2 regions of the Mesorhizobium sp. M0848 genome follow, and region 1 is predicted to be linked to the other one. Evidence: riboswitches for the same ligand, from Rfam matches in the RefSeq annotation. Region 1 holds a riboswitch; the other holds the start of a gene.
The links. A riboswitch is a leader RNA that binds a small molecule or an ion and turns the genes downstream of it on or off. The one in region 1 is predicted to bind S-adenosylmethionine.
Positions count from the first base shown of each region.

Region 2: it holds a riboswitch for S-adenosylmethionine, as region 1 does, so the genes downstream of both, metX (homoserine O-acetyltransferase MetX) here and NKH95_RS17280 (O-succinylhomoserine sulfhydrylase) in region 1, are expected to answer to the same signal.

Region 1 covers NZ_JAMYOM010000014.1:7,409-14,332, reverse strand. The annotation lists gene araD1 (AraD1 family protein) at 1-243, shown strand, start outside; gene NKH95_RS17290 (ABC transporter substrate-binding protein) at 299-1,069, opposite strand; gene NKH95_RS17285 (2'-deoxycytidine 5'-triphosphate deaminase) at 1,167-2,261, opposite strand; SAM riboswitch at 2,400-2,477, shown strand; gene NKH95_RS17280 (O-succinylhomoserine sulfhydrylase) at 2,535-3,722, shown strand; gene NKH95_RS17275 (ceramide glucosyltransferase) at 3,728-4,879, opposite strand; gene NKH95_RS17270 (hypothetical protein) at 5,001-5,204, opposite strand; gene apaG (Co2+/Mg2+ efflux facilitator ApaG/CorD) at 5,230-5,622, shown strand; gene NKH95_RS17260 (Hsp33 family molecular chaperone) at 5,671-6,702, opposite strand; gene argF (ornithine carbamoyltransferase) at 6,781-6,924, opposite strand, start outside.
Region 2 covers NZ_JAMYOM010000024.1:70,437-77,360, reverse strand. The annotation lists gene NKH95_RS25135 (sugar kinase) at 1-102, shown strand, start outside; gene NKH95_RS25130 (prephenate/arogenate dehydrogenase family protein) at 110-1,045, opposite strand; gene hisC (histidinol-phosphate transaminase) at 1,052-2,161, opposite strand; SAM riboswitch at 2,298-2,375, shown strand; gene metX (homoserine O-acetyltransferase MetX) at 2,490-3,659, shown strand; gene metW (methionine biosynthesis protein MetW) at 3,718-4,332, shown strand; gene NKH95_RS25110 (Stf0 family sulfotransferase) at 4,281-5,135, shown strand; gene NKH95_RS25105 (glycosyltransferase family 2 protein) at 5,299-6,306, shown strand; partial or broken gene NKH95_RS25100 (DUF1330 domain-containing protein) at 6,337-6,647, opposite strand.

The sequences.
Region 1 (6,924 bases):
GGTGAAGCGAACATGTCGCACACCATCGCCAATCTCGAACATCACCATTTCAAATACGCGGCCTTCCGCCAGCCGGGCGACGTGCATGTGCATATGTTCGGTACGGCGACGCTGTCCTTCGCCGACGGCATCAAGACCGAGGCCGGCGATGTGTTCGAGATCGAGGCTGGGGACTTCGGCCTGCCGCTGCGCAACCCGCTGGAGATCGAGCTGCCCGTGAAGGTGGCTGTGAAGGCGCTTTGAGGTAGCACCCTCCCTTCTCCCCTTGTGGGAGAAGGAAGAGACGCTCTTCGACGTTTCAATAAATATCGAAGTCGAAATACTTGGCCTGAATCTTCTTGTAGGTGCCGTCGGCGACGATCGCGTCGATGGCCGCGTTGAGCTTGTCGCGCAGGGCCGTGTCGTCGAGGCGCACGGCAATGCCGGCTTGCGTTTCGGTGCCCTTGACGTCGCCGACCAGCTTGCAGCAGCCGTCGCTTGCCTTCTTCAGCCAGTCCATCAGCACGAACTTGTCCGAGATCACGGCGTCAAGGCGGCCGTTGGTCAAGTCGGTGATCGCCTCTTCCTGGGTCGGATAGAGTTTGGCCTCCGCGCCCGCCTTGCCATATTCATTCTGGGCATAGTCGGCCTGCGTGGTCGAAGCCTGGGCGCCGACCGTCTTGCCGGCAAGGGCCGCCGGTTCGGTCGAGGTCAGGTCGCTGTCCTTCGGCGCCACCAGGGCGAGCGGTGTCGTATAATATTTGTTGGTGAAGGCGACCTGCTTCTTGCGCTCCTCGGTGATGCTCATCGAGGCGATGATGGCGTCGAATTTCTTCGCCTGCAAAGCGGGAATGATGCCGTCCCAGTCCTGCGTGACGATCTCGCATTCGACCTTCATCTGCGCGCACAGCGCATTGGCGATGTCGATGTCGAAGCCTTCGACCTTGCCGTCAGCGGTAATGGTGTTGAACGGCGGATAGGCGCCCTCGGTGCCGATCTTGATTTTCTCCTGCGCCTGCGAAAGCGAGCCGGCCGCCATCACCAGTATGGCAGCGCCTGCCACCGATATGATCCATTTCGAAATCTGCATTTTCTTGGTTCCCCTTGAACGCCGGCATCTTGACTACCAACAAGGCAGCCAAGCATGGCGAGCCGGTACAGGCAAGTATTTTGCCTGACGGCGGCGCTCAGCGCGCGGCGCGGAAATGCTTGGACAGCTTCAGGCCCTGCGCCTGATAGTTGGAGCCGAGATCGGTGCCGTAGAGCGCCTGCGGCCGCTTCAGCATGTGCTCGTAGACCAGCCGGCCGACGATCTGGCCATGGTCGAGAATGAACGGCACTTCGTGGCTGCGCACTTCCAGCACCGCCCGGCTGCCCGTGCCGCCAGACGCGGAATGGCCAAAGCCCGGATCGAAGAAGCCGGCATAGTGGACGCGGAACTCGCCGACCAGCGGATCGAAGGGCGTCATCTCGGCGGCGTAGAGCGGCGGCACATGCACCGCCTCCTGGCTGACGAGGATGTAGAACTCGTCGGGGTCGAGCACCAGTTCGCCGGCGCCGCTCTTGTGGATCGGCTCCCAGAAGTCGACGACTTCCTGGGCCCCGCGCTTGTCGACATCGACGAGGCCGGTGTGATGCTTGCCGCGGTAGCCGACCAGACCGTTCTGATCGCCGTTGAGGTCGATCGACAGCGCGATGCCGCCGCCGGAAATGTTCGGCGGCTCGGTGGCGACCAGCGTCTGCGCGCGATGCAGCTCGTGCAGCTCGGCTTCCGAGAGCAGCGCATTGCCGGTGCGGAAGCGGATCTGCGACAGGCGCGAGCCGGTGCGGACCACGATCGGGAAGGTGCGCGGGCTGACTTCCAGAAAGAGCGGGCCATGATAGCCGGCGGCGATCTTGTCAAACTCGTGGCCGCGATCGGTCATGACACGGGTGAAGATGTCGAGCCGCCCGGTCGAGCTCTTCGGATTGGCCGAGGCCGAAATGTCCGCCGGCAGCGCCAGGCTTTCAAGCAAGGGCACGATATAGACGCAGCCGGTCTCCAGCACCGCGCCCTCGGCAAGATTGATCTCGTGCAGCTGCAGCCGGTCGAGCTTTTCCGAGACCTTGTGGTTGGGGCCGGGCAGGAAGGAGGCCCGCACCCGCCAGGCCTTGTCGCCGAGCCTGAGATCAAGGCTGGCCGGCTGGATCTGGTCGGCGTCGAGCGCACGCGCCGACTTCAGCGCGCCGAACTGGAACAGCGCCGATATGTCCTGATCGGGAAGAATGCCTGTCTGCCGCAAGGCTCCACTCCTAGGTCAGACGTTTTTCTTGTCGCAGGTTCTGGTCGCAAAACCGTGGAACACTTTTGCGGAACCTGCTTGGTACAAACCTCTTAATGAAGCCGGCAATTGACGCAAGCGTGGCGCGGGTCTAAAGGGTCGTTATCCCGTGGTGATTTGGCCGGTCGGCTTGCAGCCACGTTAAACAAGTCGCTAAAGGACCGTCGGGCCGCAAGGCCGTATGGACCGGTTGCGACTTTCGCGGCCGGTTTTTTTGTGTCTGGAAGAAAAGCGATGAGCACCAAGAAGCACAACTGGAAGCCTCAGACGGCACTCGTGCACAGCGGAACGCTGCGTTCCGGTTTCGGCGAAACGTCGGAAGCGATTTACCTGACCCAGGGCTATGTCTACGAAACGGCACAGGCCGCCGAAGCCCGTTTCAAGGGCGAGGAGCCAGGCTTCATCTATTCGCGCTACGCCAATCCGACCGTCGACATGTTCGAGAAGCGCATGTGCGCGCTGGAAGGCGCCGAAGACGCCCGCGCCACCGCCTCCGGCATGGCCGCGGTGACGGCCGCCCTTCTGTGCAGCGCCAAGGCCGGCGACCATATCGTGGCGGCGCGTGCGCTGTTCGGCTCCTGCCGCTGGGTGGTCGAGACGCTGGCGCCGAGATACGGCATCGAAGCGACGCTGGTCGACGGCACCAATATCGCCAATTGGGAAAAGGCGGTCAAGCCGAACACCAAACTGTTCTTCCTGGAAAGCCCGACCAATCCGACATTGGAAGTGGTCGATATCGCCGCCGTCGCTTCGCTCGCCAATTCGATCGGCGCAAGGCTGATCGTCGACAATGTCTTCGCCACGCCCTTGCAGCAAAAGCCCTTGCAGCTCGGCGCCCATATCGTCGTCTATTCGGCGACCAAGCACATAGACGGCCAAGGGCGCTGTCTCGGCGGCGTCATCCTGTCGGACAAGAAGTGGATCGACGAGAACCTGCACGACTATTTCCGCCATACCGGCCCAAGCCTGTCGCCGTTCAACGCCTGGACGCTGCTGAAAGGCCTGGAAACGCTGCCGCTGCGCGTGCGCCAGCAGACGGAAAGCGCGGGCAGGATCGCGGATTTCCTGGCCGAACGGCCGGAAATCGCCCGCGTCATCTATCCCGGGCGCGCCGACCATCCGCAGGCTGATATCGTCAAGAAGCAGATGTCGGGCGGCTCGACGCTGATCTGCCTCGACGTCAAGGGCGGCAAGCAAGCGGCCTTCGCCCTGCAGAACGCGCTCGACATCGTCTTGATCTCCAACAATCTCGGCGATGCCAAGAGTCTGATCACCCACCCGGCGACGACGACGCACAAGAATCTGAGCGACGAGGCGCGCGCCGAGCTCGGCATCGGGCCGGGCACGCTCCGGCTGTCGGTCGGGCTGGAAGACACCGACGATCTGCTTGAGGACATCGCGCAGGCGCTGAAGGCCAGGTAGGGCCTTCAGGCGCCGGACGGCGTCTCCTCCAGCTCGGCCGTCTTGGTGCCGATGGTCATCGCATTGCCGCGCCAGTCGACGGCGCCGCCGAGCCAGCCGCGCCCCCACATCGCCGGAAGGATCAGGTCGCGCGCCATGATCGCCGTGACCATGCGTGGCGACAGGTACCAGCCCTTGGACCAGGCCAGCGCGCACTCGGGAAGGTAGAAGGCTACCAGCACTGCAAGGGCGGTTGCCCAGAGGCTGAAGCCGGCACTGGCCGCGGCAATCAGCGCAAGCACCAGCGGCACCACGGCGCCGGTCAGGATTTCGGGTGCGAAGAACAGAGGGAAAGTGACGCGGCGCAGGCGCGCCCAACGGGCCTGACGCGACCAGATCTCGTCAAAAGAGCGCCGGCCAAGCGGCTGCTCGAAGGGGGCGGCGACGAGATTGACGCGCAGGCCGAGACTGTTCACCAGCTTGGTCGCGGCGGCATCCTCCGCGATCTCGGCGGCCAGCGCGCGGATGCCGCCATTGGCGTCGAGCATCGGCTTGTTCCAGAGCATGCTCTTGCCCTGGGCAAAGCCCAGGCCGAGCGCCTCGCCGGCATATTGCCAGCGCGCCTGCAGCGTGTTGAGGAAAGCGCATTCGACCTCGGCCCAGAAGCCGGCCGGCCGCGAGCCAATCGGCGTCGAGCAGACAAGGCCGGTGCCGGGCCGCCAGGCAGCCATCAGATGCTGGACGTAGTCCCTCGGCATCAGCACGTTGGAATCGGCCAGGACGACCCAGTCGTGCCGCGCCGCCTCCCAGCCCTTGACGCAATTATTGAGTTTCGGATTGGCGCTGATGCGGTCGTCGCCGACAAGCAGCCGGGCCGGCACTTTCGAAAACCGGACGATCGTCCTGTTTATCAATTTGACCACCGGATCGTCGGCATGGGCGACGCAGAAAATCAACTCGTAGCGCGGCCAGTCGAGCGAGAAGGCGCGCTCCAGCGTCTCCTGCGTGAACGGCTCGACGCCGCGCGACGGCACGACGATCGACACCGGCCGTGGCTTGCCGGCCGGCGCGGCAATGGCGCGGCGCCGTTTCAGACGCGAAGCGGCGAGCACGATGCTGGCGAGATTTGAGAGGATGAGGGCAGTTGAAAGCGTGGCGGCTATGAGAGTGAGTTCCATCGAGATCCGGTCACTCCAGGAAAACCGGTCCGTCAGAACAATCTGGCTGGCATGACGACCGATTCAACAATTTGACAGAGCGCCCGAGTCGTGCGGCACTGGTCGGCGCACACCATCATTGTCATGTGTCACTTAAATGACATTCTTTGCCGCCACCTGCGGTTCCGTCCGCAATGACAGGACGCGCACCGTTGACCAGCCCGCGTGGAGCGCCGAAAGTTCGACCTAGAGCCTGTTCCATCCCGATTGAACCGGGATGGGGCTCTATCTCTGTTTCTTTGAGCATGATCTTTTCTGAAAACCGGTTCCCACTTTTCAGGATCATGCTCTAGATTGTTTTGGAGCCGCTTATGTATAGCGCCGTCACGCGCAACATCGAAGTGCAGGTCAGGCCGTTCTATCTGGAGGACCGTTCGGATCCCTCGGAGAACCGCTATGTCTGGGGCTATCAGATAACGATCGACAATCAGTCGGACGATTTCGTGCAGCTTCTGTCGCGCTATTGGCACATCACCGACGGCACCGGCCGGGTCGAGGAAGTGCGTGGCCCCGGCGTGGTCGGCGACCAGCCCGAACTCAATCCCGGCGACAGCTACCAGTACACGTCCGGTTGCCCGCTCTCGACACCATCCGGCATCATGGTCGGGCACTACACGATGCGCAACAAGCGGGGCGAGACGTTCGACATCGCCATTCCGGCGTTTTCGCTGGATCTGCCGGGGACGCGGCGGACGGTGAATTGATTTCGCCTCACCGGCCGCGGAGCGGCCGGTGAGGCGTGGTTTTTTTCTCTACTGGGCCGCAAATTCCGCCGGATCGAAATCATATTGCTTCGAGCAGAATTCGCAGGCGACGTGGATGCCGCCGTCCTCTGTACTGTCCTTGATCTCCTGCGCGGAAAAACCCTCGAGGATGCCGCGGATCTTGTCCCTGGAGCACGAGCACTGGTCGGCGACCGGAACGCCGCCGAAGACGCGCACGCCATGCTCGTGGAACAGCCTGTAGAGCAGCCGCTCGGCGCCGATCGTCGGGTCGATCAGTTCGGTCGGCTCGATCGTACCGAGCAGCGCCAGCAACTCCTGCCAGGAATTGTCGACCGGGTCGTGGACCTCCTCGCGCGGATCGCCATCGCCACCCGGCAGGTCCGGGACGCGCATGCGCTCGGGCGACTGCGGCAGGAACTGCGCCAGGATACCACCGGCGCGCCACTGCTCGCGGGCACCGCCAGGACCGGGCGTCAAAAGCTTGGCCACCGACAGCCTGAGATCCGTCGGGATCTGCTCCGACTGGCGAAAATAGGTGCGCGCAGCATCCTCCAGCGTCTCGCCGTCGAGCTGGACGATGCCCTGATAGCGCTGCGTGTGAGCGCCCTGGTCGATGGTCAGCGCCAGCACGCCGCTGCCGAGCAGCGTCTGCTGCGAGGTTTCGCCGGCCGCGACCAGCGCTTTCAGCCGGTCGGCATCGAAACGCGCATAGGCGCGCAATGCCGAGGGCGTGGAAAAATCGGCGACCAGCATGTCGACAGGCCCGTCGGTGCGGGTCTGCAGGATGAATTTGCCCTGGAACTTCAGCGAAGTGCCGAGCAGCACGGTCAGCACACAGGCCTCCGCCAGCAGGCGGGCGACCGGCTCGGGATAATCGTGGCGGCTGAGGATGGCGTCCAGCATCGGCCCGAGTTGGACGGTGCGGCCCCGCACATCGAGCGGGCCGACCTCGAACGGCACGACATGATCGTCGCCGGCATAGCCGAATTCGCCGAGTTTGGGGTGATGTTCAGTCACTTGATAGGTTTCCAACATGACAAAGCTCCGGGGCGCGGCCATGCCGCCCTCCGGGGCGCATGCGTCGAAACGCGCTGTTTTTGCGTGATGGCCCGCAGATAGGCATCACACCTCCGGAGATCAAGCGCCGAGGCACCAGGCGAGCACGGCCTTCTGGGCATGGAGCCGGTTCTCGGCCTCGTCGAAGACCACCGAATGCGGTCCGTCGATGATCTCGTCTGTCACTTCCTCGCCGCGATGCGCCGGCAGGCAGTGCATGAACAG
Region 2 (6,924 bases), on a different contig from region 1:
AGTGCGGCCGCCGCGCTCAAATGCCTGCGCTTCGGCGGCAGGCTTGGTGCGCCGAACCGGGCCGAGACGCTGGCCATGGTTGCGCAGACCTGGCCAGCCTGAAACTGACTTAGCCCTTCGCGGGATGCTCGACGGCCTGGCGACCGAAATCGGGCACGTCGATGTCCTGGCCGGCCTCGATGATCGAGCGGCGCACAGCGCGGGTGCGGGTGAACAGGTCGAAGAGTTTTTCGCCGTCCCCCCAGCGGATCGCGCGTTGCAGGGACGCCAGATCTTCCGAGAACCGCGCCAGCATTTCGAGGATGGCGTCCTTGTTGTGCAGGCACACATCCCGCCACATGGTCGGATCGGAAGCGGCAAGACGCGTGAAGTCGCGGAAGCCGGAAGCCGAATATTTGATCACTTCGGACTTGGTCACCGACTGCAGATCGTCGGCGGTGCCGACGATGTTGTAGGCGATGATGTGCGGCAGGTGCGAGACGATGGCCAGCGTCATGTCGTGATGCTGCGGGTCCATGGTATCGATGTTGGCGCCGCAGCGGCGCCAGAACTCCGACAGCCGCTCCAGCGCGTCCGCGTCGGTATCGGGCAGCGGCGTGAAGATGCACCAGCGATTGTCGAACAGGTCGGCGAAGCCGGCGTCGGGGCCGGATTTTTCCGTGCCCGCCAGCGGGTGGCCGGGAATGAAATGGACGCCTTCAGGGACATAAGGCTGCATCTGCGCGATGACAGACGCCTTGGTCGAGCCGACATCGGTGAGGATCGCGCCCTTCTTCAGCGCCGGCGCGATTTCCTCGGCCACCGCGCCGGATGAGCCGACCGGCACCGAAATGACGACTAGGTCGGCATCGCGGACCGCCTCTTTCGCATCGGTGGTATAGCTATCGCCGAGCCCGAGTTCCTCGGCTCGCGCCAGCGTCGCCGCACTGCGCGTTGATATGGCCACGTGACGGGCCAGCCCCTCGCGGCGGATGACGCGGGCCAGCGACGAGCCGATCAGGCCGATGCCGACCAGCGCGATCTTTTCAAACATCGGTGATGTCATGGCGTTCTAGCTTTTCAGAAATGTCGTGAGAGCGGCGACAACGCCGCGATTGGCTTCTTCGGTGCCGACGGTCATGCGCAACGCGTTGGGAAAGCCATAGCCCGAAACGCGCCGCAATATATAGCCGCGCGCCGTCAGATAGTCGTCCGCCGCCGCCGCCGAATGCTTCTGATCGTCAGGAAAATGAACGAGGACGAAATTGCCGACGCTCGGCGTTACCCGCAGCCCGAGCTTTGTGAATTCCTCGCTCAGCCAGGCCAGCCAGGTCTCGTTGTGCGCCACGCTGCGCTCGACATGGGCGCGGTCGCGGATGGCTGCGATACCGGCCTCGATCGCCGTCGCATTGACGTTGAAGGGACCCCGCACGCGGTTGATGGCGTCGACGATATGCATCGGCGCATACATCCAGCCGATCCGCGCTCCGCCGAGGCCGATCTTGGAGAAGGTACGGGTCATCACCACGTTCTGGGCAGCACCGACCAGCTCGATGCCGGCCTCATAGTCGTTGCGGCGGACATATTCGGCATAGGCCGCGTCTAGCACCAGAAGCACGTGCCTGGGCAGGCCGGCATGCAGGCGGCGCACCTCCTGGAAAGGCACATAGGTGCCGGTCGGATTGTTGGGATTGGCCAGGAACACGATCTTGGTGCGCGGCGTGACGGCTGCGAGGATGGCGTCTATATCGGCGCGCTCGTCTCTTTCCTTGATCGTCACCGGAACGGCACCTGCCGACTGGATGTAGATCTTGTAGACCATGAAGGCGTGTTCGGTGATGACAGCCTCGTCGCCGGGCGCCAGATAAGTCTGCGCCAGCAGGCCGAGGATCTCGTCGGAGCCGTTGGAGCAAATGATGTTCTGCGGGTTGAGACCATGCACCTCGGCGATCGCTTCGCGCAGCCGCCTGGCGGTGCCATCTGGATAGACGTCGAGCTTTCCGGCAATCTCGCGCGCGGCTTCGATCGCTTTCGGCGAGGGCCCTAGCGGATTCTCGTTCGAGGACAGCTTGTGAACCTTGGCGACGCCCGCGGGCGCCGTGCTCTTGCCCGGCACATAGGCGTCTATGTCCATGATGCCCGCGCGCGGGGTTGGACGTGCCTGGTCCGGTGTCTGGCTCATGTCGCAAAATCCGTCGAGAACGCTTCCTGAGGGAAGCCGCAGCGGAAATACAAGCCGTGGCCTGCAATGTCGAGAGGCGACAGCCACCGCCCAAGGCTGGCCGTTGACGCCGGCGCGCCACAGCCCTAGAAGGGGAGCGGACTTCCGTGGTGATTTGGCCGGTCGGCTTGCAGCCACGTTAAACAACTTGCTAAAGGGCCGTTTGCATCCTGTAACCGGCTTTGCAACCGCAATGCCGGTTTTTTGTTGTCCGCGCCGGCCGGACACCCGGATCGGCATCGACTTTCGACAAGCGCGATGCGTGGGCTCAAAGTGTGAGATGGATGTCATGGCCATTCTGCGTGCCCGCAAAACCAACAACGAGGTCGACCAACCGTCGAGCCCGGTTTTGCGTTTTGGATCCGACAAGCCGCTCAAGCTGGACGCCGGCACGCTGCTGTCACCGTTCCAGATCGCCTACCAGACCTACGGCACGCTGAACGATGCCCGCTCCAACGCCATCCTCGTCTGCCATGCACTGACCGGAGACCAGCACGTCGCCAGCACCAATCCGGTGACCGGCAAGCCTGGCTGGTGGGAAGTGTTGATCGGCCCCGGCAAGATCATCGACACCAATCGCTTCTTCGTCATCTGCTCCAACGTCATCGGTGGTTGCCTTGGGTCCACCGGTCCGGCCTCGACCAATCCCGCCACCGACAAGCCCTATGGGCTTGACCTGCCCATTATCACCATCCGCGACATGGTGCGGGCGCAGCAGATGCTGATTGACCATTTCGGCATCGAAAAGCTGTTCTGCGTGCTCGGCGGCTCTATGGGCGGCATGCAGGTGCTGGAATGGGCATCGAGCTATCCGGAGCGCGTCTTCTCGGCGCTGCCGATCGCCACCGGCGCGCGCCATTCCTCGCAGAACATCGCCTTTCATGAGGTCGGCCGGCAGGCTGTCATGGCCGATCCGGACTGGCATGGCGGCAAATATTTCGAGCACGGCAAACGCCCGGAAAAGGGCTTGGCGGTGGCACGCATGGCCGCCCACATCACCTATCTGTCGGAAGCCGCGCTGCACCGGAAATTCGGCCGCAATTTGCAGGATCGCGAAGCGCTGACCTTCGGCTTCGACGCCGACTTCCAGATCGAAAGCTATCTGCGCCATCAGGGCATGACCTTCGTCGATCGCTTCGACGCCAACTCCTACCTCTACATGACGCGGTCGATGGACTATTTCGACCTTGCCGCCGACCATGGCGGCCGGTTGGCCGATGCCTTCGCCGGAACGAAAACCCGCTTCTGCCTGGTGTCTTTCACCTCGGACTGGCTGTTTCCGACCGAGGAGAGCCGCTCGATCGTGCATGCGCTCAACGCCGCCGGCGCATCGGTATCCTTCGTCGAGATCGAAACCGACCGCGGCCACGACGCATTCCTGCTCGACGAGCCGGAACTGTTTGCCGCCATAAACGGCTTCATCGGCTCGGCGGCCCGGGCGAGAGGGCTCAGCGCATGACCCCGAAAAATTGCAGGCTTTTCGGATCGAGATCATGCGCCAGGCAGGAGGCGAAGCCATGAGCGTCAACCGCGACCAGCGCGTCGACCTAGAAGTCGTCGCCAACCTCATCCCGCCACAGTCGCGCGTGCTCGATGTCGGTTCGGGCGACGGCTCGCTGCTCGAATTGCTGCAGGACACCAAGCAGGTCGACGGCCGTGGACTTGAGCTGTCGCAGCGCGGCGTCAATGAATGCGTGGCGCGAGGCCTCTCGGTCATCCAGGGCGATGCCGACAAGGATCTCGAATTCTATCCCGACAAGGGCTTTGACTTCGTCGTCCTGTCGCAGACCCTGCAGGCCACCCGCAACCCGAAGCTGGTGCTCGACGAACTGCTCAGGATCGGCAACCGCGCCATCGTGTCCTTCCCCAATTTCGGCCACTGGCGGGTGCGCCTGTCGCTGTTCATCCAGGGCCGCATGCCGGTGACCAAGGACCTGCCCTATTCCTGGTACGACACGCCCAACATCCATTTCTGCACCATCCGCGACTTCGTCAATCTGTGCGACGAGCTCGGCGCGACCGTCGAGAAGGCAACCGCTCTCGACGCCGCCGGCCAGAAGATCGGCCTGTCGATGCCGTGGTGGTTCTGGAACTTCTTCGGCCAGCAGGCAGTGTTCTTGCTGAAACGGTAATATTGATCGCCATGTATCTCTTTCGTAGGCGCCCTCTGCCAGTTGAAATCCCACCGGACATGCGGGCTGGGTTGAAAGCCGGAATTCTCATCTGCACCTCACCGCGCAGTGGCAGCAACCACCTAGCCGGATTGATGGCAGCCACCGGGCTTGGCAACCCACTCGAGTGGTTCGGGGGCCGTCGTGTTCTAGAAATGCCGAACTATCCCCGCGACCCCCGTGCCCAGGTTTTGCATGCACTGAAGGACGGGCGGTCTCCCTCCGGGATTTACGCGGTCAAACTGTTTGCCAGCCAGTTTTCACAGGTTGCCAAAACCGTGGATCTCCCCGCAAGCCTTCCAAAGCTGCGCTATATGCGGTTGACGCGTGGGGACCTCGTTGGTCAAGCAGTTTCGTGGACCCGCGCTCGTCAGAGTGGTCGGTTCCGCTCTACCGAGGCCGATCAGAAGAGACCATGCTACGACGGCAAAGCAATCGCGGACTCGCTTGAAAAAATCATCCTGGAAAATCTGGCCTGGGATGTCTGGTTTGCAAAAAACGGATTGTCCTTCCTATCACTGACATACGAAGAACTCCTTGAACATCCACGGACCTGCCTTGAAAGGGCTGCATCTCTGGTCGACGCCAAGCTTGTCTTGAAACCCGGGTCTGATCTCGATTCGGGCCTCGATATTCAACGAGACACCATCAATGAGGAGTGGAGAGAGCGGTTCTTGGCGGAATATTCTGACACGTCGAACTTCCATGCCAACAATTGCCGTCGCGGTTTTCTTAAAAAGAGGAGCTCAAGGTTCTCGATCTGATCGAACGGCATTGTACGAGAACACGAAGCATCCAGGGGCGCCAGAGATGCGATGTTATTGATCAAAGCGCATCGCCGTCCATGGCGATCACGAGCACAAATTCTTATTGCACGCTGGTTTGACAGCCCGCCGAGAGCGTTATAGCCACATCGGCACTAATAACTTGATCGGTTCAGATATGGCTCAAGAGCGTCCAACGTATTCACTCGTCGTCGAAATGGAGAATGCAAAATCGATCGACTGGGACGAGATCGGCGTTGGGATGAAGGCCTTGGCTCGGGAAATCACATCGGTTTCAGCAACCGGTTTAGTGCGACCAAGGATCGTTATTTCTCACGGGGGAGCAGAGTCGGACGAGGATGCGTTGCGTCGTGAGATTTCGAATGAGGCCCCGCAGCTCGGTCAGGTTGCCGAACTCGTCTTCACGGCTTTCCCTGGCGGCCGATATTACGACCTGAAGAACAACGGCATGCTGGCATCGGACGGAGATATCGTCATCTTTATGGATTCCGACGTGGTCGCGGAACCAGGATGGCTACCAGGACTGCTTGAGCCCTTTGAAAACTCTGAAGTTATCTGCGCAAACGGATATACATACCTCTCATACGACGATTTCTTTTCAAGAACGTTTGCGTTGATCTGGTTTTTCCCGATGGCCCGTGGAGACGGGCGATTTGCCTCGAAGCGAGCGATCAACGCTAACAATGTAGCGTTTCGACGCGAGTGGATCGTCAGCCATCCTTTTCCAAAACATAACGGCTTCAAGGTTTCCTGCACTTTGCTGATGCGCGAACTGCTGCGGGAGGGCCACAAAATTCATAATGTCGACGCACGCGTTTATCACTATTCGCCGCGGGGCTGGCGGTTCTTTTACTGGCGCGCCCTGGTTACAGGTCGCGACGCCGACCGGAAGTTCGTTGCGCTCAATTCGCCGAGCCGCGCGCGACGGATAGTCAAGTCTTTCAGCCGGTGGCTCACCATGTCATGGCGCACGACACGACGGATCGTAGGCCATGCCCGGGAAACGGGGATGCCGCTTTGGCAGGTTCCCTTTTCTCTGATTGTCGGTCAGGCATTTTATGGTTTGGCGTTTTGGGGCCAGTTCAGTTTTGCGACTGGCATGGTTCGTGACAAAATTGAAACTGTGCCCGACTATGTTGGGCACAGCTAGACGCTTTACCGCCCTTCCTTGAACCGCGGTTCAGCGTCCAATTGATCCTTGACCCGTCGATTGTTCCAGAACATCCGTGGCCTTGTGCGGATGTTCGACGCCGTCGACGAACACGACATCCGCCTCCGAATTGTCCGTGCGCAGCGCCAGTATCGCCCGGTAGGCGGGCGAATTGTACCAGCCACGCACATGCTGCCTGTCGGGAATTCTATGATGATCAGATGGCCAGGCCAGTCGTTCTCGATCACCTCCACATCGCCGCCATGAACCAGAAAACGGCCGCCGAAAGGTTCCAGCGTGGCATCGATCTTGTGCAGATATTCGACGATCTGCGGACCCATTGCGGCTTGGCGCATATGGGCGACGGCGTAAGCGGCCATGACTGGACTCCCTTGTCATCGAAGCCGAGTTGCCGGCCTCGCATGGGCAATCTGACCAAACGCCGAGCGCTAAGCGATTACGTCTGAGGTAATGAGATGTATGCTACCTGTCATGATGGGTTGCTTCCATGGTGATTCGCAATGCTATGTGCGGCGGTGCTGTTGCAATTGGAACGCTAGCAGCGGGGATTCGTTGTCTCGCGCGGATTGAGTACCGGCACGGTGGGTGACAGGGGCA